DNA from 2 places in the Microbacterium lemovicicum genome. Region 1 is predicted to be linked to the other one. Evidence: predicted binding sites of a transcription regulator. Region 1 holds the regulator's gene; the other holds the start of a gene.
The links. Region 1 encodes LexA, which represses DNA repair genes until DNA is damaged. Its sites were predicted from a motif close to TCGAACANNTGTTCGA; they were not measured.
Positions count from the first base shown of each region.

Region 1 (11,520 bases):
CCTCGCCGAGACGGCGGGAGCCGTCGTCCTCGATGCCGTGCTGCAGCGCCGGCCGCACCCCGACCCGGCGACGTACCTCGGGCGGGGCAAGGCGGCCGAGCTCCACGATCTCGTGCGCGCCCTCGGCGCCGACACGGTGATCGCCGACACGGAGCTCGCCCCCAGCCAGCGCCGTGCGCTGGAGGACGTGGTCAAGGTGAAGGTCATCGACCGCACGACGGTGATCCTCGACATCTTCAGCCAGCACGCCAAGAGCCGCGAGGGCAAGGCGCAGGTGGAGCTCGCGCAGCTCGAGTACCTGCTTCCCCGCCTCCGCGGCTGGGGTGACTCGATGAGCCGCCAGGCCGGTGGCCAGGTCGGTGCGGGCGGGGCGGGCATGGGCTCGCGCGGACCGGGTGAGACGAAGATCGAACTCGATCGCCGCCGCATCCGCACCCGCATGGCGCAGCTGCGCCGTCAGATCCGCGACTTCGCCCCGGCGCGCGACGCCAAGCGCGCCGAGCGCAAGCGCAACACGATCCCGTCCGTCGCGATCGCCGGCTACACGAACGCCGGCAAGTCGAGCCTGCTGAATCGGCTGACGAGTGCCGGCGTGCTGGTCGAGAACGCGCTGTTCGCGACCCTGGATGCCACGGTCCGGCGTTCCACCGCGTCCGACGGTCGCGTCTACACGCTGACCGACACGGTCGGCTTCGTGAGGAACCTCCCCCACCAGCTCGTCGAGGCGTTCCGCTCGACCCTCGAGGAGGTCGCGGACGCGGACGTCATCCTGCACGTCGTCGACGCCGCGCACCCCGACCCGGCGGCGCAGCTGCAGACGGTCCGCGATGTGATGGGCGACGTCGGCGCGCGCGATGTGCCGGAGCTGGTCGTCTTCAACAAGGCCGACCTGGTCGACGAGGGCACCCGGATGGTGCTGCGTGGTCTGGAGCCCCGTGCGCTGTTCGCCTCCTCCCGATCGGGCGAGGGGATCGACGACCTGCGGGCCGCCATCGAGAAGGCGCTGCCGCTTCCGGCGGTGGAGGTCCGCGCGATGGTGCCCTACGACCGCGGCGACCTCGTCTCGGCCGCGCACCAGTCGGGCCACATCCTCTCGCAGGAGCACGAGGAGGCGGGCACGGCCTTGCATGCCTACGTCTCGGAGCGCCTGGCCGCCGATCTGGAGCCCTTCCGGGTCTGAGACCTGCCGGCGGCGGTCGCGGCAGGGCGTGACGCCTCGCCGCGCCCGCTCACCAGCCGGGACAGCCGGGACGTGCCCTGTCGCCGCGCCCGCTCAGCGGGCGGGGAGTTCGCCCTCCAGCGGGAGGACGGGCACGTCGGCGGGCGTGAAGCCGACCACCTGGCCGAGGAAGCTCAGCTCGGCCTCGAGCGAGGCGACGATCGTCTCCGCCCGCCGGAACCCGTGCGACTCGCCTTCGAAAGCCAGGTAGGCGTGGGCGATGCCGCGCTCGGCCAGGGCGTCGCGCACCGCCTCGGACTGCGCCGGCGGAACGACCGGGTCCTCCGTTCCCTGCTCGATGAGCATGGGCGTCGTGAAGCGGTCGAGATGCGTGAGCGGCGACCGCTCGACGTAGAGCGCCTCCGCCTCGGGGTAGGGGCCGACGAGACCGTCGAGGTAGCGCGCTTCGAAGTCGTGCGTGTCGGCGGCGAGGGCGCGCAGGTCGGCCACGCCGTAGCGGCTGATCCCGGCGGCGAAGACGTCGCCCGCCGTCAGCGCGCAGAGCACCGTCCACCCGCCCGCCGACCCGCCGCGGATCGCCAGGCGGTCGGCATCGGCCACGCCGGCCTCTGCGATGCCCGCGGCGGCGGCGATCATGTCGTCGCGGTCGATCACGCCCCACTGCCCCCGCAGGCGCTCGCGGTAGGCCCGCCCGTAGCCGGTCGAGCCGCCGTAGTTGACGTCGAGCACGCCGATGCCGCGGCTCGTGAAGAACGCGACGTCCATCGCGGCGCCGCCGGAGGCGTGCGCGGTGGGGCCGCCGTGGGCCAGCAGCAGGTAGGGCGGCAGCTCGCCGTCCGGTGCGGCGACGTCGGGGTTCGTCGGCGGGTAGGCGAACGCGTGCACGGGACCGTGGTCGCCGTCGAAGGTCAGCTCCTGCGCGACGGGCAGCCATGCGGCATCCGGAGCCTCGTCCACCGTGCCCCGCACGAGCCGCGGTGCGGGCGCGGCATCGTCGAGATCGACCTCCCACAGGCCACCGAGCGTGCTCGACCCGGAGCCGCTGAACAGCACGCGGGTGCCGTGGACGCCACCGAGGAGAAGACGCGAGGACGCGTCGGCGGGGAGTCCGCGGACGTCGTCGCCGTCGAGCACGGCCAGGACGTCCGCGCCGTCGGTGCGGACGGCGAGCACGCGCCCGTCCGCGAGCGGCGCGAACCAGCGGGCGCCGAGGTTCCACAGCGGGCCGCCGGTGTCGGCATCCGCGGGCGCGACGGCGACGGATCGTCCGTCGAGATCGGTGCGGTCGAGGTTCCACCGCCCCGTGCGGTCGGAGGAGTGCAGGATCTCCCGGTCGGACACCCACTCGGGCTGAAGCACGGACACACCCGCTCCTCCCGCCAGGGTCCGCCACGATCCGACGGTGCCGTCCGCATCGAGATCGCCGACCCGCAGCTCCGAGGCGTCCCAGGGCATGTCGGGATGATCCCACGCGATCCAGGCGAGCCGCCGCCCGTCCGGTGACACCTGCGGCGCGGCGAGGAAGTCGCTGCCCGCGACGACGGAGATGAGAGACGCCGGGTCCGCCGACCCGGAGCCGTCGAGCGGGATCGCGACGATGTCGCGCTGCGGGACGGGTTCGCCGGCGTGCACCTCCCGCACGGCGAGGAGACGACCGGCCGCGAGCACCAGGTCCGCGTACCGCGCGCGAGGATCCTCGGGCGTCAGGGCCACGGGTTCGAGGCCGACGCCGCCCCGCCACACCCGCTGGTCGCCGCCGTGGACGAAGAACAGCGACCCCGTGGCATCCGTCGTCCATGCCCCGCCGCCGTACTCGTGGACGCGGCTGCGCACGTCCCAGGGGGCGGACAGCACCGTCTCGGGTTCGCCTCCGCGCGCCGCCGCCTCGGCGGTCAGGCGTCGGACCGCGGACCGGCCGTTCTCGGCGGGCAGACGCTCGAGCCACCAGATGTCGTCGCCCACGTAGCGGCCGGCGTCGACCGGATGGGAGCCGGCGGCCACGTCACGGGCGGAGAGCGGCGACGGCCAGGATCCGTAGGGGAGTGTCTGAGTCACCCGTCCACCGTACGCGGCGGCGCGGACGCGTCCGCGGGCGACCGGCGCGGCGGCGGCTCAGATGGCGCGAAGGACCGCCACGACCTTGCCGAGCACGGTGGCCTCGTCGCCGAGGATGGGCTCGAAGGCGGAGTTGCGCGGCAGCAGCCAGGTGTGTCCGTCGCGGCGGCGGAAGGTCTTGACCGTCGCCTCCTCGTCGAGCATGGCCGCGACGATGTCGCCGTTGTCCGCGTCGGGCTGAGAGCGGACGACGACCCAGTCGCCGTCGCAGATGGCGGCGTCGATCATCGACTCGCCCGAGACCTTCAGCATGAACAGGTCGCCCTTGCCGACGAGCTGACGCGGCAGCGGGAAGATCTCCTCGACCTGCTGCTCGGCGGTGATCGGTATGCCGGCGGCGATGCGTCCGACGAGCGGCACGAGGGCGGCGTCCCCGACGGCGGGGGCGGTGTCGGCGGGGTTCTCGGTCGAGGTGCCGGGGAGGTCGATGAGGACTTCCATCGCGCGCGTCTTGCCGGGGTCGCGACGCAGGTAGCCGCTCAGCTCGAGCTGGTTGAGCTGGTGGGTGACGCTGGAGAGCGACTTCAGGCCCACGGCGTCGCCGATCTCGCGCATGCTCGGCGGATAGCCGTGGCGGGCGATCGAACGCTGGATGACCTCGAGGATGGCGAGCTGCTTGTCGCTGAGGCTCTTGCGGCGGCGGGTCTGAGGCTTGTCGCGCGCTCCGTCGGCCGGTGCCGGCTCGGTCATCTTCGTCTCCTGTCTGAGGCCCTCCTCCGCATCGGTCTTCGAATGTCGGAGGTCGGTGATGGGCTACTCGTATCGAAACCGTATCCGCAGACCAGGCCCGCGACGCTGAAGGCGTCCGCGTGTCGTGTTCGAAAGATTCGCGGACATCGACGCGCTTGACACCCTACAAGATCGAAGATAACTTCGGAAAAGAGATTCGCATCCGGCACTCCCGGCCGAGTGCCGGATGCGAACCTCTCCCCGCCCAAGGAGCAGCCATGACCACCATCGCTATGACGTCCGTCCGTTCGACCGGCACGACGCGTCTGCGCCTGACCGTCCGCGGCCGCCGGGTCCTGGCTGCCGCGGCGGCCTTCCCCGCCGCCGCCGCCCTGGCCCTCGCCGTCGTGGGCGGCTCAGCCGCCACCGCGACCCCCGACGCGGGAATGCCGGGGGGCTCGTTCGAGACGGTCACCGTCGCCGCCGGCGAGTCGCTGTGGTCCATCGCCCAGCACATCGCACCGTCGGCCGACCCCCGTGACGTCGTGTCGGCCCTCGCGCGCCTCAACGCCCTCGAGGGTGGAACGCTCACGGCCGGCCAGAAGCTTTCGGTGCCCGCCGAGTACGCCGCCGGGGAGTGAGCGCAGGCCCACGGCTCTACGATGGGACGGGTGACCGCTCGTCTCGATGACCTCCCGCTCCGCGATGATCTCCGCGGAATGACGCCCTACGGCGCACCACAGGCTCCGCTGTCGGTGGCCCTCAACGTCAACGAGAACACCCACCCGGTGCCGCAGCACGTCGCAGACGACATCCTCGACGCGATCGCCCTCGCACTGCGCGAGGTCAACCGCTATCCCGACCGCGAGTTCACCGCTCTGCGGGAGGGGTTCGCCGACTACCTCGGGCACGGTCTGGAACGCGATCAGATCTGGGCGGGCAACGGCTCGAACGAGGTGCTCCAGCACATCCTCCAGGCGTTCGGCGGCCCCGGCCGCACCGCCTTCGGCTTCGCGCCCACCTATTCCATGTACCCGCTGCTCACGCGCGGCACCGGCGCCGAGTGGATCGCCGGCACCCGCGGGCACGACTTCGTCGTGACGGCCGACGACGCGGCCCGCCAGGTCGCCGACGCGCGGCCCGACGTGGTGTTCCTCTGCGCGCCGAACAACCCCACCGGCACGCCGATGGGGCTGGACGTCATCGAGGCGGTCTACGACGCGACCGACGGCATCGTCATCGTCGACGAGGCCTACCAGGAGTTCGCCCCCCGCGACGAGCGCTCGGCGGTCACGCTCCTGCCCGACCGCGAGCGTCTCGTGGTCTCCCGCACCATGAGCAAGGCCTTCGCGTTCGCGGGTGCCCGCGTCGGCTACCTCGCGGCGGACCCCGCCTTCATCGATGCGCTGCGTCTCGTGCGGCTGCCCTACCACCTGAGCGCCCTCACCCAGGCGGCCGCCACGGCGGCCCTGCGTCACGCCCCGGTCATGCTGTCGATGGTCGACGAGATCGTCGCGCAGCGCGAGCGGATCTCCGCGACGGTCGCGGCCCTGGGGTACCAGCCCTACGAGTCCTGGGCGAACTTCGTGCTGTTCGGGGGAGTGGACGACCCGGCCGCCACCTGGCGCGCACTCTACGATCGCGGCATCCTGATCCGCGACATCGGGATCCCGGGACACCTCCGAGTGACGGCCGGCACCGAGGAGGAGACCACCGCGTTCCTCGACGCCCTCGCCTCGGTAGGATCGGCCTCATGACCCGTCCCGACACGCACAGGACGGCCTCGCTGCGTCGTGCCACCAGCGAATCCACCGTCGAGCTGAACCTCGACCTGGACGGCACCGGCGTCGCGCGCATCGACACCACGGTGCCGTTCTTCGACCACCTGCTGACCGCCTTCGCGAAGCACTCGCTGACAGACCTCACCGTGCGCGCCTCCGGCGACACGCAGATCGACGCCCACCACACGGTGGAGGACGTCGCGATCGTCCTCGGCGACGCCCTCCGAGAGGCCCTCGGCGACAAGTCCGGCATCTCGCGCTACGGCGACGCCCTCGTGCCGCTCGACGAGGCGCTCGCGCAGGCGGTCGTCGACCTCAGCGGTCGGCCGTACCTCGTGCACGACGGCGAGCCTGCGGGCTACGAGTTCCACCTCATCGGCGGACATTTCACCGGCTCGCTGGTGCGTCACACGTTCGAGGCCATCGCGTTCCACTCCGCCATGACGCTGCACGTGCGCGTGCTGTCGGGCCGCGACCCCCACCACATCGCCGAGGCGGAGTACAAGGCGTTCGCGCGCGCGTTCCGTCAGGCCAAGGCGCTCGATCCCCTCGTCTCGGGCATACCGAGCACCAAGGGCGCTCTGTGACCCGCAGGCCTCTCGTCGCGGTCCTGGACTACGGATCCGGCAACGTCCACTCCGCCGTCAAGGCGCTCGACGCGGCGGGAGCCGACGCGCGCCTCACGAGCGACCGGGCTCTCGTCATGGACGCCGACGGCCTCCTCGTGCCCGGCGTCGGCGCCTTCGAGGCGGTCATGACGGCGCTGCGCGAGAGCCGCGGCGACGAGCTCATCGATCGGCGGCTCGCCGGAGGACGCCCGGTGCTGGGCATCTGCGTGGGCATGCAGGTGATGTTCGAGCGCGGCGTCGAGCGGGGCACCGACACCGCAGGCCTCGGCGAGTGGCCCGGGACCGTCGACCGGCTCGAGGCGCCCGTCCTGCCGCACATGGGCTGGAACACGGTGTCGGCGGGGGAGGGCTCCCGTCTCTTCCACGGACTGGAGGACGAGCGGTTCTACTTCGTGCACTCGTACGGCGCACGCGAGTGGGGCCTCGACGTGCAGCCGCCCTTCCCGGCCCCGGTGCTGACGTGGGCCACCCACGGCGCGCCGTTCCTGGCCGCCGTCGAGAACGGTCCGCTGGCCGCGACGCAGTTCCACCCCGAGAAGTCCGGTGCCGCCGGCATCCGTCTGCTGTCCAATTGGATCGACGGTCTCGCCGCGGCTACGCTCTGACCTCGTGTCCTCCCGCCGGGGCGCCCCGCCCGGCGTCTCCCCGAGCATCGATTGAGCCATGAACGATTTCGCCTCCATTCCCGAGCTGATCCTCCTCCCGGCCGTCGACGTCGCCGAGGGGAAGGCGGTCCGCCTCACCCAGGGTGAGGCCGGCAGCGAGACGAGCTACGGCGACCCGGTCGACGCCGCCCTCGAGTGGGCGCGCCAGGGTGCGCAGTGGATCCACCTCGTCGACCTCGACGCGGCCTTCGGCCGGGGGAACAACGCCGGTGTGCTGCGCAAGGTCATCAAGCACGTCCGCGGCGTGCACATCGAGCTGTCGGGGGGCATCCGCGACGACGCGTCGCTCGACGCCGCTCTCGAGAGCGGCGCCACCCGCGTGAACCTCGGCACGGCCGCCCTCGAGAACCCCGAGTGGGCCGCCGATGTCATCGCCCGCTACGGCGAGGCCGTCGCCGTCGGACTCGACGTGCGCGGCACCACGCTCGCCGCGCGAGGCTGGACGCGAGAGGGCGGCGACCTCTGGACGGTGCTGGACCGCCTGGAGTCCGCCGGCTGCAGCCGCTACGTCGTCACCGACGTCACGAAGGACGGCACCCTCCAGGGCCCGAACCTCGAGCTGCTGCGCGAGATGACCGGTCGCACGCCGAAGCCCGTGGTCGCCTCGGGCGGCATCTCCAGCCTCGACGACATCGCCGCCCTGCGCGAGCTCGTGCCGCTGGGCGTCGAGGGTGCGATCGTGGGCAAGGCCCTGTACGCCGGAGCCTTCACCCTGGCCGAGGCGCTCGATGTCGCCGGAGGCTGATCACCCGCACGACCACGGCCACCACGCCGGCGACTCCGCCGGCGTGCCGTGGAAGGGCCGCGCATTCGAGTCGAACCCGAATTCGGGCGACGACGGCTCCGCCGACCCCGATCTGCTGGCTGCGCTCCGCGCGTTCCGTGAAGGGAAGGGCTCGCAGACCGACGTCGTGGACGCCTACCGTTCCGCCCGCCTGCTGATCCCGCTCGTCGCGCAGAAGGGCGAGATGGGCGTGGCGCCGTCCGGCCTGGCGGTCGACAAGACCCAGGAGCTCTCGATCGTCACGGTCGCCGCGCCCGACGGCCGGCGCGTGCTGCCGGTGTTCACCTCGGTGGAGACGATGGGCCGCTGGGATGCCGCGGCTCGTCCTGTCCCCGCTCCCGGAGTGCGCACGGCACTGGCCGCCGCGGACGACGACAGCGAGCTCATCGTCATCGACCCCGGCTCGGACACCGAGTTCATCCTGCGGCGTCCGGCCATGTGGGCGATCGCCCAGTCGCAGGCGTGGGACCCGTCCTTCGCCTCGCCGGAGGTCTTCTCGGCCCTGCAGGCGAGCGTGGCGGGCGAGCTCGCGGTGCTCGATCTCACCGTGCAGCCGGGCGACCCCGACGCGCGTCTCCGCGGCCCGGAGCTCGTCGTCCGCCTCGAGCTGATGGAGGGGCTGGATCAGGCTCAGCTCGACGCCGTGCTGTCGAGGCTGGCGCGCCGCTGGGCCACGGACGACCGCATCGCGGTGCTGGTGGACTCGCTCACCGTGAAGCTCGTGCGCTCCAGGGATTCGCCCGCCGGCTGAGGAGTGCGGCCGCCTGCCGGCTGAGGAGCGCGGCCGCCCGCCGACCGACGAGCGCCACCGGCCGCCGACCGACAGGCGGAGCCTCCGTCAGTTGACGGGGCCCGTCCACTTCTCGCCCGGTCCCTTGCCGATCGGATCGGGGATGACGGAGGCCTCGCGGAATGCCAGCTGCAGCGACCGCAGCCCATCGCGCAGCGAGCGGGCGTGCATGTCGCTGATCTCGGGGGCGCCGGCCGTGATGAGGCCCGCGAGCGCGTTGATGAGCTTGCGCGCCTCGTCGAGGTCCATCTCCGCGTCGGGGTCGTGGGCCAGTCCCACCTTGACGGCGGCGGCGCTCATCAGGTGGACGGCCGCCGTCGTGATGACCTCGACGGCGGGCACGTCGGCGATGTCGCGGGTCGCCTCCGAGGCGGCGCGCTCCTGCTCCTCCCACCGGGCCTGACGCGCGTCGGCGGCGCCCTCCGGGGTCTCGAGCGGGCTGTCATTGCCGGGAATCGTGTGCACGTCGTTCTCTCTGCTAAACTTCAGGGGACTCCGGGGCTCTCGCCCCGGATCGCAAGAGGATCACATCCCACCCGCGCTTGCCGTTCCAGGCTACCGGGTCACGCACTCCGCCCCGTCCCACCCGGATGGGGTAGGCCCTCGCGGGTGACGGGTGCAGAGCCGGCGCTCCGCGTCGTGCCGGGTGGAATGCCCTCCTGCGTCCGTGACGCAACCGTGTCGCGGTGGTCATCACCCGCATGAAAGAGGAGTTCCGCATCAGCGATCCCCGCACCAACGACCGCATCCGCGTCCCCGAGGTCCGCCTCGTCGGACCCGCGGGTGAGCAGGTCGGCGTCGTCCGCATCGAGGTGGCACTGCGCCTGGCCCAGGAGGCCGACCTCGATCTCGTCGAGGTGGCCCCGAACTCGAAGCCCCCCGTGGTCAAGATCATGGATTACGGCAAGTTCAAGTACGAGGCTGCGCAGAAGGCCAAGGAAGCGCGTCGCAATCAGGCGAACACCGTCCTCAAGGAGGTCCGGTTCCGTCTGAAGATCGAGGCTCACGACTACATAACCAAGCTCAAGCGCGCCGAGGGCTTCCTCCAGTCCGGCGACAAGGTCAAGGCCATGATCCTGTTCCGCGGACGCGAGCAGTCGCGTCCCGAGCAGGGCGTCCGGCTCCTCCGCAAGTTCGCGGAGGACGTCGCGGAGTTCGGCACGGTGGAGTCCAACCCCACCATCGACGGCCGCAACATGGTGATGGTCGTGGCTCCGCACAAGAACAAGTCCGAGGTCAAGACCGAGCAGAACGCCCAGCGCGCGGCCAACAAGGAAGCCGCACGCTCGGCCCGCACCGGCGGACCCGACGACGAGGACGACGACGAGACGGTGGATGCCGCAACAGCACCCGCCGCGGCCGAATAAGCCCCCACAGACTCCCGCTCCGGCGGGACACCGACTCCCGCCCGCGGGAATCCGAACCGAAAGAAGAAGAGATGCCGAAGCAGAAGACCCATTCGGGTGCCAAGAAGCGCTTCAAGGTCACCGGCAGCGGCAAGCTGATGAAGCAGCAGGCCGGCATGCGCCACAACCTCGAGGGCAAGTCGTCGCGTCGCACGCGTCGTCTCAACCAGGAGCAGGTCCTGGCCCCGGGCGACGCCAAGGTCGCGAAGAAGCTCCTCGGCCGCTGACGCGGACCGACGCACGTTAGGAACAGATAGTCATGGCAAGAGTCAAGCGGGCAGTAAACGCCCACAAGAAGCGTCGGGTCATCCTCGAGCGCGCCAAGGGATACCGCGGACAGCGGTCGCGCCTGTATCGCAAGGCCAAGGAGCAGGTCACCCACTCCCTCGTCTACGCGTACCGCGACCGTCGTAAGCGCAAGGGCGACTTCCGTCGTCTGTGGATCCAGCGCATCAACGCCGCGAGCCGCCAGAACGGCCTCACGTACAACCGTCTGATCCAGGGTCTTGGCCTCGCGGGCGTGCAGGTCGACCGTCGCATGCTCGCCGAGCTCGCGGTCAACGAGCCCGCGACCTTCGCGTCGCTGGTGGCGACCGCCAAGGGCGCGCTGCCGACCGACGTGAACGCCAAGAAGGCGTAAGCACCGGCATCCTGATCGACGGGGCGTCTCTCTGCGGAGAGGCGCCCCGTCGTCATGTCCGGCCGGGTCGCCCGCCCTAGACTGAAGCCGTGCTGGAGAATCCGCGCTCGCCGCGCGTGCGCGCAGTGGCGAAGCTGACCAAGCGCAGTGCGCGCGAGGAGACCGGGCTGTTCCTCCTCGAGGGGCCGCAGGCCGCGCGGGAGCTCCTGGCCCACCGCGCCGAGACGCTGGTGGAGCTGTTCGCGACGCCCACCGCGATGGAGCGGCACACCGATGTGCGGGATGCTGCGGCCGCTGCCGGGGTGGAGATCGAGTTCACCACCGAGGCGGTGCTCGACGCCATGGCCGACACCGTCACCCCGCAGGGCATCGTGGGGGTCGCCCGCCAGGCGCCGACCTCGGCGCGCGACGTCTTCGCCTCGGCGCCCCGACTCGTGGCCGTCTGCGAGGAGGTCCGCGACCCGGGCAATCTCGGGACGATCATCCGCGCCGCCGACGCCGCCGGCGCCGACGCGGTCGTCCTCACCGGGCGCACGGTGGACCCGTACAACCCCAAGGTGGTGCGCGCGACCACCGGCTCCCTCTTCCATCTGCCCGTCGCCGTGGGCGTCGAGCTCGCCGTCGTCGTCGACCTTGCGCGCGGTGCCGGACTCCAGGTGGTGGCCGCGGACGTGGGCGGGAGCGACTTCCTCGCCGCGCGTCCGCTCCTCGGCCGACCGACCGCGTGGGTGTTCGGCAACGAGGCACGCGGACTCGACGACGAGGCCCTCGCTCTGGTCGACCGATCGCTCCGCCTGCCGATCTACGGGAGCGCGGAGTCGCTGAATCTGGCCACCGCGGCCAGTGTCTGCCTGTACGAGA
Region 1 covers NZ_CP031423.1:1,155,345-1,166,864, forward strand. The annotation lists gene hflX (GTPase HflX) at 1-1,180, shown strand, start outside; gene CVS47_RS05350 (prolyl oligopeptidase family serine peptidase) at 1,274-3,235, opposite strand; gene lexA (transcriptional repressor LexA) at 3,293-3,985, opposite strand; gene CVS47_RS05360 (LysM peptidoglycan-binding domain-containing protein) at 4,243-4,605, shown strand; gene CVS47_RS05365 (histidinol-phosphate transaminase) at 4,627-5,721, shown strand; gene hisB (imidazoleglycerol-phosphate dehydratase HisB) at 5,718-6,332, shown strand; gene hisH (imidazole glycerol phosphate synthase subunit HisH) at 6,329-6,979, shown strand; gene priA (bifunctional 1-(5-phosphoribosyl)-5-((5-phosphoribosylamino)methylideneamino)imidazole-4-carboxamide isomerase/phosphoribosylanthranilate isomerase PriA) at 7,038-7,784, shown strand; gene CVS47_RS05385 (SseB family protein) at 7,768-8,574, shown strand; gene CVS47_RS05390 (DUF1844 domain-containing protein) at 8,662-9,078, opposite strand; gene infC (translation initiation factor IF-3) at 9,315-9,980, shown strand; gene rpmI (50S ribosomal protein L35) at 10,052-10,246, shown strand; gene rplT (50S ribosomal protein L20) at 10,279-10,659, shown strand; gene CVS47_RS05410 (TrmH family RNA methyltransferase) at 10,749-11,520, shown strand, end outside.

Region 2 (11,520 bases), 1.1 Mb from region 1:
ACCAGCAGTTCATCCGCCGCGACCAGCGGCTGCGCGTGGAGAACGCCGACACCGCCTGGACGAGCGGCTTCGAGGCCGGCCAGGAGATCGTCATCCCGCTCAAGAACGCGGACGGCGGCTACATCGCCGACGCGGAGACGCTCGCGCGGGTCGAGGGCGAGGGGCTCGTCGCGTTCCGCTACCTCGGCGTGAACCCCAACGGCTCGCTCGACGACATCGCCGGCCTCGCGAACGAGCGCGGCAACGTCGTCGGTCTCATGCCGCACCCCGAGCACGCCGTCGAGGCCGGATTCGGTCCGGACACCCCCTCGGCCATGCGCTCCGGTGAAGACGGCCGGACGTTCTTCGAATCGGCGATCACCGCCGTCGTGAACGCCGCCGCCTGACCCTCCGCTTCTCCTGGCGCAGGGCATCGCCGCCGTCAGGTCGCACATCGCTCCTGACGCTAAGGTGATCGCGGAAGGGGGTTGACACGTGGTTCCGAACGCGGATGATGACGCCCTTCGCGAGCGATCGACGGATGCCACGGGTAGCCCCTCCGGCGCGCCGGCACCGCGAGCCGCGGCATCCGATTCCACGTCCACGCGGTCGCCGCTCGCCGATACGGCGGGCCACGCAGTCACCCTCACCGCCGAGCCGACCGCGCCCGCGGCGCCGGCGCCGCCCCGGGAACCGGCGACGCGCGCCGCGCAGCGCGCCGCGGGTCACGCACGGAGCGCCGACCTGTCGCTCGCGGAGTCCGAGGCCGATGCGCGCGCGCAGGCGGCGCGCTCCCAGGCCGACCGCGCGCAGACATCGCAGACGGCGACGCTCACGCCGGGAATCACCGCGGACCCGTTGGCGGAGCTGAGCCGCCCGGTGCTGTGGGCACCCCCGCCGAAACGGCGCCGGCGGCGCGGCCTCATCTGGGGCATCGTCATCGCCGCGGTGCTGCTCGTGGCCGCGGGGCTCACGGCGTTCCTGCTGTACCAGAACGCCCGGGCCGCAGCGGAGGCGAACGGCGTCGCGGCCGCAGCATCCGTCGAGGACTACTTCACCGCCATCGCCTCCGGCGACGCCGCCCGCGCGCTCACCTTCGTGCAGGGCGCGCCCACCGGCGGGCTGCTCACCGACGACGCCCTGGCGGCCTCGGCGGCGCTCGCTCCGCTCACCGGCATCAGCGCGACGGCCGATCCCCTCTGGGGCGACAGCGGTCAGGTCCGTGTCAGCTACTCCCTCGGCGGCACGCCCGTCACGGCCACCTACGACGTGACCGACACCGACGGAGACGCCGTGTGGACGATCGCGGACGTGCCCGAGGTGCAGCTGGGCTCCCGGTTCGCCGGGCTGCCCGTGCTGCTCGCCGGAGTGGCGTTCACGGACGGCACCCTCGACGCCTTCCCCGGCACCTATCCGCTGACCATGGGCGGCGACGACTACACGGTCCCGGCGGACGCCGCCGTCACGGTCACCGGCCCCGAGGAGGCCACGGTCGGGCCGGACGTCGTGCCCTCGCTGACGGATGCCGGCGTGCAGGCGTACCGGACCGCCGTGGCCGCCGCGGTCAACGCCTGCCTGGCCTCCCGGGCACTCGCCTCGGGGTGCGGACTCGATCTCGCGCCCACCCTCTCCGACGGCACGACGCTCTACGACGGCACCGTGTTCCGCACGCTGACCCTCGAGGCGCAGGCGGGATTGACCGCGATCGTGCCGGTGCTCGACCCGACGCATCCCGCGCTCGCGCACGGCGGGGTGATCGGCGCGGTCGCGGCGGCCGCCAACTGCACCCAGGGGCAGGCGAACGGCGAGTGCGACATCGTCGACGCCCCGATCCTCGCCGGCGCCACGGTCGACCTGACGCAGTCGACGCCGACCGTGATCTGGCAGTAGCACCGGCGGCTAGCGTGGACGGATGACTTCCGGCATCCGCCCCCTGTCCGTGTCCGTGCCGTCCGACGAGCTCGCCGGCGACCTGCAGCCGCTTCCCGAGGGCGTCGAGCTGATGGTGTGGTCGATGACCGAGCCCGCCCCGCGCGACCGCATCGATCTGGTCGTGGCGCCCTACATGTCGATGCACCACGTGCTGTCGGCCCTCAACGGCGTGACCACCGAGCTCGTCCAGGGCCAGTCGATCGGCTACGAAGGCGTCGAGGACCTGCTGCCCGACGGCTACGTCTTCGCCAACGCCTCGAGCGTCCACGAGACCTCCACCGCCGAGCTCGCGCTCGCCCTGACGCTCGCGGCACAGCGGCACATCCCCGAGTTCGTGCGCGCGCAGCCCGAGGGCCGGTGGGCGCCCGAGACCACTGCGAGCCTGGCCGATCGCCGGGTGCTCCTGCTCGGCTACGGCGGCGTCGGGAAGGCCATCGCGGCCCGGCTCGCGCCCTTCGAGGTCGAGATCGTCGCCGTCGCCCGCACCGCCCGCGACGAGGACGGCGTCAGGGTGCACGCCATGGACCAGCTGCCGGAGCTGCTGGCCACCGCCGACATCCTCATCGCCAGCCTCCCCGGCGGCGACGCGACCCGCCACCTCGTCGACGACGCCGCGCTGTCGGCCCTCCCCGTCGGGGCGCTCGTGGTCAACGTCGGCCGCGGACCGCTCATCGACACCGAGGCGCTCGTCGCGCACGTCGGCCGCGGGCGCATCCGCGCCGCGCTCGACGTCACCGACCCCGAGCCGCTGCCGCAGGACCACCCGCTGTGGACGCTGCCGGGCGTGCTCATCGCGCCGCACGTCGGCGGCGCGTCCAGCGCGATGCGCCCGCGGATCGCGCGACTCGTGAAGCGCCAGATCGAGCGGATGGCGGCGGGCGAGGAGCCGCTCAACGTCGTCATCGACAAGCGCTGACGGCGCGTAGGACTCAGGCGGTGAAGACCGTGTGCACGTCGCCGACGATCGCGCGTCCGCCGAGGGCCTCGAGCTCCATCAGCACCGCCGTGCCCACGACCTCGCCGCCGACCGCGGCGACCAGCTCGTGCGCGGCGCAGAGCGTCCCACCCGTCGCCAGCACGTCGTCGACCAGCAGCACGCGCGTGCCGGGGGCGATGTCGTCGTGGATCTCGATGACCGCCTCGCCGTACTCGAGCGAGAAGGCGACGGATGCCGCGGGCCGGGGCAGCTTGCCCGCTTTGCGGATCGGCACGAGACCCACGCCTGCGGCGATCGCCACCGCTCCGGCGAGGATGAACCCCCTCGCCTCGATGCCGGCGACGACGTCGAACTGCCCGTCGAACGGCTCGGACAGCGCGGCGATCACGTCGGCCAGGGCCCGCGGATCCGCCAGCAGCGGGGTGATGTCGCGGAAGAGCACGCCCTCCTGGGGATAGTCGGGGATCGTCGTGATGAGGGCTTCGGCGCGGTCGAGGGCTTCGGTGGTCGGCACCGCGCCAGCCTACGCGCGCGTCCCGGTTCCCTCTGGCCGGGACGGCGGCGGCCTGAATGTGCAAGCGCTTCCACTAGCGTGGAGGGATGAGCACGCCCGAGCTGACCGTCGCCGCGCCCGCCCAGGATGAGACCCCCGGATCGGAGTGGTGGCGCACCGCCGTCATCTACCAGATCTACCCGCGGTCCTTCGCCGACACCAACGGCGACGGCATCGGCGACCTCGCCGGCGTGACCGCCCATCTCGACGACCTCCAGGAGCTCGGCGTCGACGCGATCTGGCTGAGCCCTTTCCAGCGGTCTCCGCAGAAGGATGCCGGCTACGACGTGTCGGACTACTGCGACGTCGATCCGCTCTTCGGCACGCTCGCCGACTTCGACGCGATGCTCGCGGCCAGCCATGCCCGCGGCATCCGGATCATCGTCGACCTCGTCCCGAACCACTCCTCCGACCAGCACGTGTGGTTCCAGGAGGCTCTGGCCGCCGCGCCGGGAAGCCGTGAGCGCGCGCGCTACATGTTCCGCGACGGCACCGGCATCGACGGCGACCTCCCGCCGAACAACTGGGAGTCGGTGTTCGGCGGTCCGGCATGGACGCGCACCACCGACCCCGACGGCAGGCCCGGCCAGTGGTACCTGCACCTGTTCGACACGTCGCAGCCCGACTTCGACTGGTCGAACGAGGAGGTCCGCGAGGAGTTCCGCCGCGTGCTGCGCTTCTGGCTCGACCGCGGCGCCGACGGCTTCCGCGTCGACGTCGCCCACGGACTGGTCAAGGAGGCGGGCCTCCCCGACTACACGCCGGATCCCGACGCCGGCTCCATGGGCGGCGACGAGGCGTCCGTGCCCTACTGGGGACAGCCCGGCGTGCACGAGATCTACCGCGACTGGCATGAGGTGCTGGCCGAGTACGACGGCGACCGCGCGCTCTGCGCCGAGGCGTGGCTCCCCACCATCGCCAAGACCTCGCTCTGGGTGCGCCCCGACGAGATGCACCAGGCCTTCAACTTCGAGTATCTCGAGACGGACTGGGATGCTGCGGCTCTCCGTGCCGTCGTGACCGAGTCGCTGCGCGCCTACCCCGCGGTCGGCGCCCCCAGCACCTGGGTGCTGTCGAACCACGACGTCGTGCGTCACGCCTCCCGGCTCGCTCTGACGGCCGAGAACCCGCAGGGTTCAGGGATCGGGCCGAAGTCTGAAGGCCAGCCGATCCCCGAGGTCGGCCTGCGCCGCGCCCGCGCCGCGACCTCCGTCATGCTCGCCCTGCCCGGCTCCGCCTACCTCTACCAGGGAGAGGAGCTCGGCCTGCCCGAGGTCATCGACCTGCCCGACGAAGCGCGACAGGACCCCACGTGGTTCCGCACGAAGGGCGAGCGCTACGGGCGCGACGGCTGCCGCGTGCCGATCCCGTGGGCGGCAGAAGCCCCCGCGTACGGCTTCAGCCCGGACGGCGAGAGCTGGCTGCCGCAGCCCGCCGAGTGGGCGACGCTCGCCCGCGACGTACAGCAGGATCGGCCCGACTCGACGCTGTCCCTCTACCGCGACCTGCTCGCGGAGCGCCGTGCGCGGTCGCTCGGCTCCGGCAAGCTCGCGTGGATCGACGACCTCGGACCCGAGGTGCTCGCGTTCACCAACAGCGGCGTGACGGTCATCGCCAACCTCGGCGAAGCGGCGGTGCCCCTTCCCGAGGGGCGCGTCATCCTGTCGAGCGGGCCGGTCGACGCGGGCTCGATCCCGGCCGACACCACCGTGTGGCTCGAGCAGAGCTAGGAGCCACGAGGCGGCATCCGGGGCATATGCCATGGTGAGCATAGACGACGTCGCGCGTGCCGCAGGGGTGTCGACGGCCACCGTCTCGCGCGCGTTGAGCGGCCGCGGGCACGTCTCACCCGTCACCCGCGCGCGGGTGCGGGCGGCGGCCGAGGTGCTGGGCTACGTCGTGTCGGCGTCGGCGTCGAGCCTCGCCTCGGGCCGCGCGCGCAACATCGGCGTGCTTCTGCCCTACGTGGACCGCTGGTTCTTCAGCACCGTGCTGGCGGGCATCGCCGCGGAGCTCATGCGCGGCGGCTACGACATCACGCTCTACAGCGTGACGGACGACCCGGTCGAGCGGCGGCGCGTCTTCGAGACGTTCGTGCGCCGCCAGCGCGTCGACGGCGTGATCTGCGTGTCGATCGCCCTCGAGGAGGAGGAGACGCGGCGGCTCGCCGAGCTCGGCCTGCCGCTCGTCGCGCTCGGCGGCCCGCACGCCGGCATGACGACGCTCATGGTCGACGACGTCGCCATCGGACGCTTCGCCGCCGAGCACCTGCTCTCGCTGGGCCACCGGAGGATCGCGCACATCGGAGCGCGCCCCGAGTTCGACCTCGACTTCCACGTGCCCGCCCAGCGCCGTCGCGGGTTCGAGCAGGCGCTGCAGGATGCTGCGGTCCCGGCCCGCGCGGATCTGTTCGAGCCCGCCGACTTCACGGTCGCCGGCGGACACCGTGCGGCGACGCGGCTGCTCGGGGAGTCCGGCGGGGGCGACGCGCTCGCGGGGTCCAGCGGGGGCGGCGCGCTCGCGGGGTCCGGCGGGGGCGACGGTTCCGGTTCGGGGTCGAGCTCGAGGGCGGCGCGGCGATCTGCGGAGTCGATCCCCGGACCGACGGCACGGGCGGCACCGACGGCGATCCTGGCGGCATCGGACGAGATGGCGATCGGCGCGTTGCTCGCCGCACGCGATCTGGGGCTCCGCGTGCCGGAAGACGTGTCGATCCTCGGCGTGGACGGCCATGAACTCGGCGAGTTCTTCGGCCTGACGACGATCGACCAGGGTCCGCGGGAGCAGGGCGAGCGTGCGGCCGCCGCGATGCTGGGCGTCCTCGACCCGCGGCGCCCGGCACCTGCGACCGGTACGGACGCCCGCGCCGAGGCTTCCCGCCGTCGACGCGGAGCGGGCACGGTCGCTCCGGCGCCGCTGCCGTTCCGTCTCGTGCAGCGCGGCTCGACGGGGCCCGCGCCGAACTGACCCGGTCGCGCCGACGCCCGCGAGGCGCAGCATCCGCCGATCCTGCGGCTTCGGGGCCGCTGTACCCGACGCTTCCCCGTTTCGCAAGGCGCCCTTCCGGCGGCGGGCCGTGCCGGAAAGTGGATGCATGCGCTGTGTCACCTATGCCGGTCAAACCGTGATGACCACCGACGACGTCGCAGGGGCCCTCGTCACGCTGACGGCTGCCGTGGCGCAGACCGGTGCGTCAGAGGCGGTGCGGATCCCCATCCTCATCGAGGGATCCGGCGGCGAGGTGGGCGAGGCCGACCTGGTGATCGGCGTCGGCAACGACGTGCTGTCCTCGCCGGCGAGCTGGGAGGGCGAGACCCCCGACTTCTCGGCGGCCGTGCAGCGTCTCACCTCGCACCACCTCTACCCCCGTCGGGAGAGGACAACCGAAGCCGACCCCGCTGACCGGGGCGCGAAGCAGGACGTCGGGCAGAACGACATCGACTTCGACTACGACGGTTACATCGACTCGCTTTGAGCCGCGCGCGGTCGTGTGCGGCGAGGCGCCTGTCGTGCGCGGCGAGGCGCCTGTCGTGCGCGGCACGGCGCATGTGTCGCGCGGCGGCTGAGCCTCTTCGCGCGGGCACACTGGAGACATGTCGAACGCCCGGGTCATCTCCGTCAGCCGTGATGAGCGTCACCGCTTCAGCAAGCCATCTCGCGAGGAGATCACGCTGGTCGAGGGACTCGGCGTCGAGGGCGACGCGCACTTCGGAGCCACGGTGCAGCATCTCTTCGACAAGCGGAGGGGGCCGCAGCGGCCCAATCTGCGGCAGGTGCACCTCATCCACGAGGAGCTGTTCGACGAGGTGACGGCCGACGTCGCCCCCGGCGACCTGGGCGAGAACGTGACGACGTCGGGCATCGATCTGCTCGGCCTGCCGCGCGGCGCCCGCCTGCGGCTCGGCGACGACGCGGTCGTCGAGGTCACCGGCCTGCGCAATCCGTGCACGAAGATCGATCGTCTCGAGGCCGGCCTGATGAAGCAGCTCGTGACCCGGGATGCCGCGGGCACCCTGATGCAGAAGACCGGCGTCATGGCGATCGTGCTGACAGGCGGAGTCGTGCGGCCGGGCGACGCCATCGAGGTCGAGCTGCCGGCACAGCCGCGGGAGGCGCTGCGGGCGGTGTGAGCGTGGGGGGTGGTGTCTGATCGGCGGCACGTTTCGCTTCTTGTCTGCCACGGTCAGCGGACGAAGCGGCGCGTTCCCGGTTCCTTCTCTGCCGCGGTCAGCGGACGAGGCGGTGCGTGACGCCGACGGGGCCGAAGGTCGACTCCACGCCATCGTGCTCGAACCCGTTGCGTCGGTAGAACGCCCGCGCGCGAGGGTTGTCGGCGGCCACCCACAGGTATGCAGGGCGGTCGGCGAGCGCCGCGTCGAGGAGAGCTTGCCCCGCTCCCGTGCCGTGCGCCCGCGCGAGAACGTAGAGCATGGTGAGCTCCTCCGGCCGCACGGCGTCGGGCTCGGGCGCAGGGCGCGCGGCCCCGAAACCCACGATCCCGCGCTCATCGACGGCTACGTGCGGCGTGTAGGTTCCGTCGGCGAAGTTGGCGCGCCACATCTCCGTGCGGCGGCCGAGGTCGAACCACCGGCTGGTGGCGACGTCGTCGTCGACCATGCTTCCGTAGGTCTCGCGCCACGACGTCGTGTGCACGGCGGCGATGTCGTCCGCGTCCGCCGAGGATGCCGGTCGGATGCGGAAGGGCGCGGTGTTCCCGGTCGCATGCATCTCCGGAGCGTAGCCGCCCCTTCCCAACAATCGCCTCGATGTCGGAGGTCCTTCGTATATTTGTTCTATGGAAGACGTCGTAGCCGCAGTCGCTCGCATGGCGAGTGCGGTCGCGCGCGTGAGTCGGTCTGCGGGGCGCGGGCCGCTGGACGCACTCGACGACGAGACGCTCGTCTCGTTGATCGCGGATGCCGCCGAGGTGCGTAAGAACGTCGACCTCGTGCTGGCGGCCGCCGCCGCGGTCGTCGATCAGCGGTCCGACCGCGATCGCGGTACGGCGGGACTCGCGCGACGGAACGGGCACCGGTCGGCGACGTCGTTGCTGCAGAGCATGACGGGGCAGTCGCGATCCGATGTGACGCGCGCGCTGCGCACGGGGCGTGACCTGCTCGGGGAGGCGGGAGAGGGCCTGCTCCCTGCCGGCGGCGCGGCGACCGACGGCTCGCCGATCGGCACCGGAGACCGCTTGTCCGGCGACCGCGATGCCGCTCCTCGCTGGCGGACTCTTCTCCGGACGGCCCTGACCGAGGGGCGCATCACGACCGCGCAGCACGAGGCGATCCGCGTCGGCATGGGCGATCCGCCCGTCGATCGCTATGCCGACTGCGATCCGGCTGTCCTGCCCGCGGCATGGGCACGATCCACCGAGACGCTACTCGAAGACGCCGGCGAGCTGTCCGTCGAAGACCTGCGTCACGCGGCGCGCATCGCGCGCGACCGCCTCGACCCGCGCGGAGTGACGCTGCGCTTCGACGAGCGCTTCGCGGCGCGGTCCTTCCGCCGGTGGGCCGACGCCGCAGGGCAGCAGCACGCCCACCTCACGCTCGACGACGAGAGCGCGGCCTGGATCGACGCGATCGGCGACGCGGCTCTGCGCCCGCGGCGCGGTCCGCGATTCGTCGACGCCGGCGGCCCCGCCGCGGAGACGGCTTCGGCGGCGCGCGATCCTCGAAGCAACGAACAACTGCAGTACGACCTGGTCATGGCCGTGCTGCGCGTCGGCGCAGCCGTCGATCCGAATCAGGCATTCGGCGACCGTCAGCCGGGAGTGCGCGTCATCGTCGAGTCCACGGTGCTGACGCAGGAAGACGCGGGCGTCGCGCATCTCGAGGACGGCGGAGACACGCTCCCCCGTCACGTCGCGGAGAAGTACCTCTGCGATGCCGGAGCACGGGTCATCACGACCGATGTCCGCGGCAGGCCGCTGGATGTCGGACGAGAACAGCGCACGTTCACCCCGAAGCAGCGCGTGGCGATCAGCGTGCGTGACGGCGGATGCGTGGGCCGTGGATGCTCGGCTCCGCCTTCCTGGTGCGAGATTCACCACATCGACCACTGGTACGAACACCACGGGCGCACCGACGTCGACGACGGCGTTCCTCTGTGCCGTTTCCACCACCTCGACCTGCACAATCGCGGCGCTCGCATCGTGCGCCGGCGTCATCCGCAGAGCGGCGTCGACACGTACTGGTGGCAGGAACCGGCGGACCGGACGACGGGCGTCATCCCGCCACCCGAGCGCCTCCGCTCCCGCTCACCGCGGCGATTCGAGGCGGCGTGATGGACACCTGGACCTCCGCGGGCAGAACCCCGTCGAAGTGGGTCGCTAGGCTCGGCGGATGGTCCGCATCTCGTCCATCGAAGCCTCAGACCGCGACGAGTGGCTGCCGCTCTGGAAGGGGTATCTCGACTTCTACGAGAGCACGATCGACGACGGGACGACGGAGTCCACCTTGGCGCGGATCGTCGACGAGAACGGTGAGCTGCACGGAGCGATCGCCCGCGACGACGATGGCCGCGCGATCGGCATCGTGCACTGGCTCACCCACGCCGCCACGTGGACCAGAACGGACTACTGCTACCTCGAGGACCTCTTCGTCTCGCCGGACGCTCGCGGCGGCGGTACGGGCGCGGCGCTCATCGAGCACGTGCGGGTGTGGGCGGAGGAGCACGGATCGGCCAAGGTCTATTGGCTCACCGCCGAGGACAACGCGGCCGCCCGCGCCCTCTACGACCGCGTCGCGCGCCGCAGCGGCATGATCCACTACCAGATCGCCCTCGGCTGAGCAGAGCGCGCACGACCGCGTACAGAGGACGGTCGGCGCCATTGAGACCCTGAGTAGGCTCGACCGCATGGCTCTGGACCTCGAAGCGATCTACGTCGACCTGCACCGACACCCCGAACTCTCGTTCCAGGAGACGCGCACGGCGGGCGTGATCGCCCAGCGGCTGGGTGAGCTCGGCATCGAGTTCGAAGAGGGCGTGGGTCGCACCGGCATCGCCGCCGTCATCCGCAACGGCACCGGGCCCGTCGTCTGGCTGCGCGCCGACATGGACGCCCTCCCGGTGCCCGAGCAGACAGGACTCGACTATGCGAGCACCGCGCGCGGCACGGATCCCGCGGGCAACGAGGTCCCCGTCATGCACGCGTGCGGCCACGACATGCACGTCACCGCGATGCTGGGCGCCCTCGAGCGCCTCGTCGCGACGAAGGACGAGTGGACCGGCACGATCGTCACCGTGTTCCAGCCCGCCGAGGAGTACGGCGCCGGCGCGCAGGCGATGATCGCCGACGGCGTGCTCGACCGGTTCCCCACGCCCGACGTCGTCCTCGGCCAGCACGTGACGCCGCTGCCCTCCGGCACCGTGGGCGTCCGCCCGGGCACGCAGATGGCCGCATCCGACGGCCTCACCGTCACGCTCTTCGGCCGCGGCGGACACGGCTCGCGCCCGCACTCGACGATCGACCCCATCGTCATGGCCGCCGCCACGATCATGCGCCTCCAGACGGTCGTCTCGCGCGAGATCGACCCGCGCGACGTGGCCGTCGTCACGGTCGGCTCGATCCACGCCGGACTCAAGAACAACATCATCCCGGCCGAGGCCAAGCTCGAACTCAGCCTCCGCTATCCCGACGAGACAGCCCGCGAGCGCGTGCTCGAGAAGGTCGAACGGGTCGTGCGGGCGGAAGCCGCGGCATCCGGCGCCGTCAAACAGCCCACGATCGTGACCGACCACACCCTGCCGCCGACGATCAACGACGTCGACGCGACGGCCCGCATCACCGCGGCCTTCCGCCGTGAGTTCGGCGAGGGCGCGGTCGTCGACCCCGGCATGTTCACGGGCAGCGAAGACGTCTCATGGTTCGCGCGCGAATCCGGCGCTCCCCTCGTGTACTGGTTCTGGGGCGGCGTCGACCCCCAGAAGTACGCGGATGCCGCGGCCGCCGGCACCATCGAGCGGGACATCCCGACGAACCACTCGCCGTTCTTCGCCCCCGTGCTGCAGCCGACGCTGAACCGAGGCGTCGAGAACCTCGTCGTCGCCGCCCGCGAGTTCCTGGCGGACGCTTCGGCCTGATCAGCCGCTCCGGACGGCGGTTCCCCAGCCC
Region 2 covers NZ_CP031423.1:96,756-108,275, reverse strand. The annotation lists gene purQ (phosphoribosylformylglycinamidine synthase subunit PurQ) at 1-386, shown strand, start outside; gene CVS47_RS00525 (hypothetical protein) at 475-1,869, shown strand; gene CVS47_RS00520 (2-hydroxyacid dehydrogenase) at 1,892-2,827, shown strand; gene CVS47_RS00515 (adenine phosphoribosyltransferase) at 2,841-3,362, opposite strand; gene CVS47_RS00510 (glycoside hydrolase family 13 protein) at 3,449-5,131, shown strand; gene CVS47_RS00505 (LacI family DNA-binding transcriptional regulator) at 5,163-6,368, shown strand; gene CVS47_RS00500 (hypothetical protein) at 6,529-6,876, shown strand; gene CVS47_RS00495 (MOSC domain-containing protein) at 6,995-7,531, shown strand; gene CVS47_RS00490 (GNAT family N-acetyltransferase) at 7,629-8,129, opposite strand; gene CVS47_RS00485 (HNH endonuclease signature motif containing protein) at 8,248-9,690, shown strand; gene CVS47_RS00480 (GNAT family N-acetyltransferase) at 9,749-10,195, shown strand; gene CVS47_RS00475 (amidohydrolase) at 10,263-11,489, shown strand.
Region 2: CVS47_RS00485 (HNH endonuclease signature motif containing protein) is a predicted target of LexA. The motif match lies at 8,182-8,197, and genes of this name have one in related genera.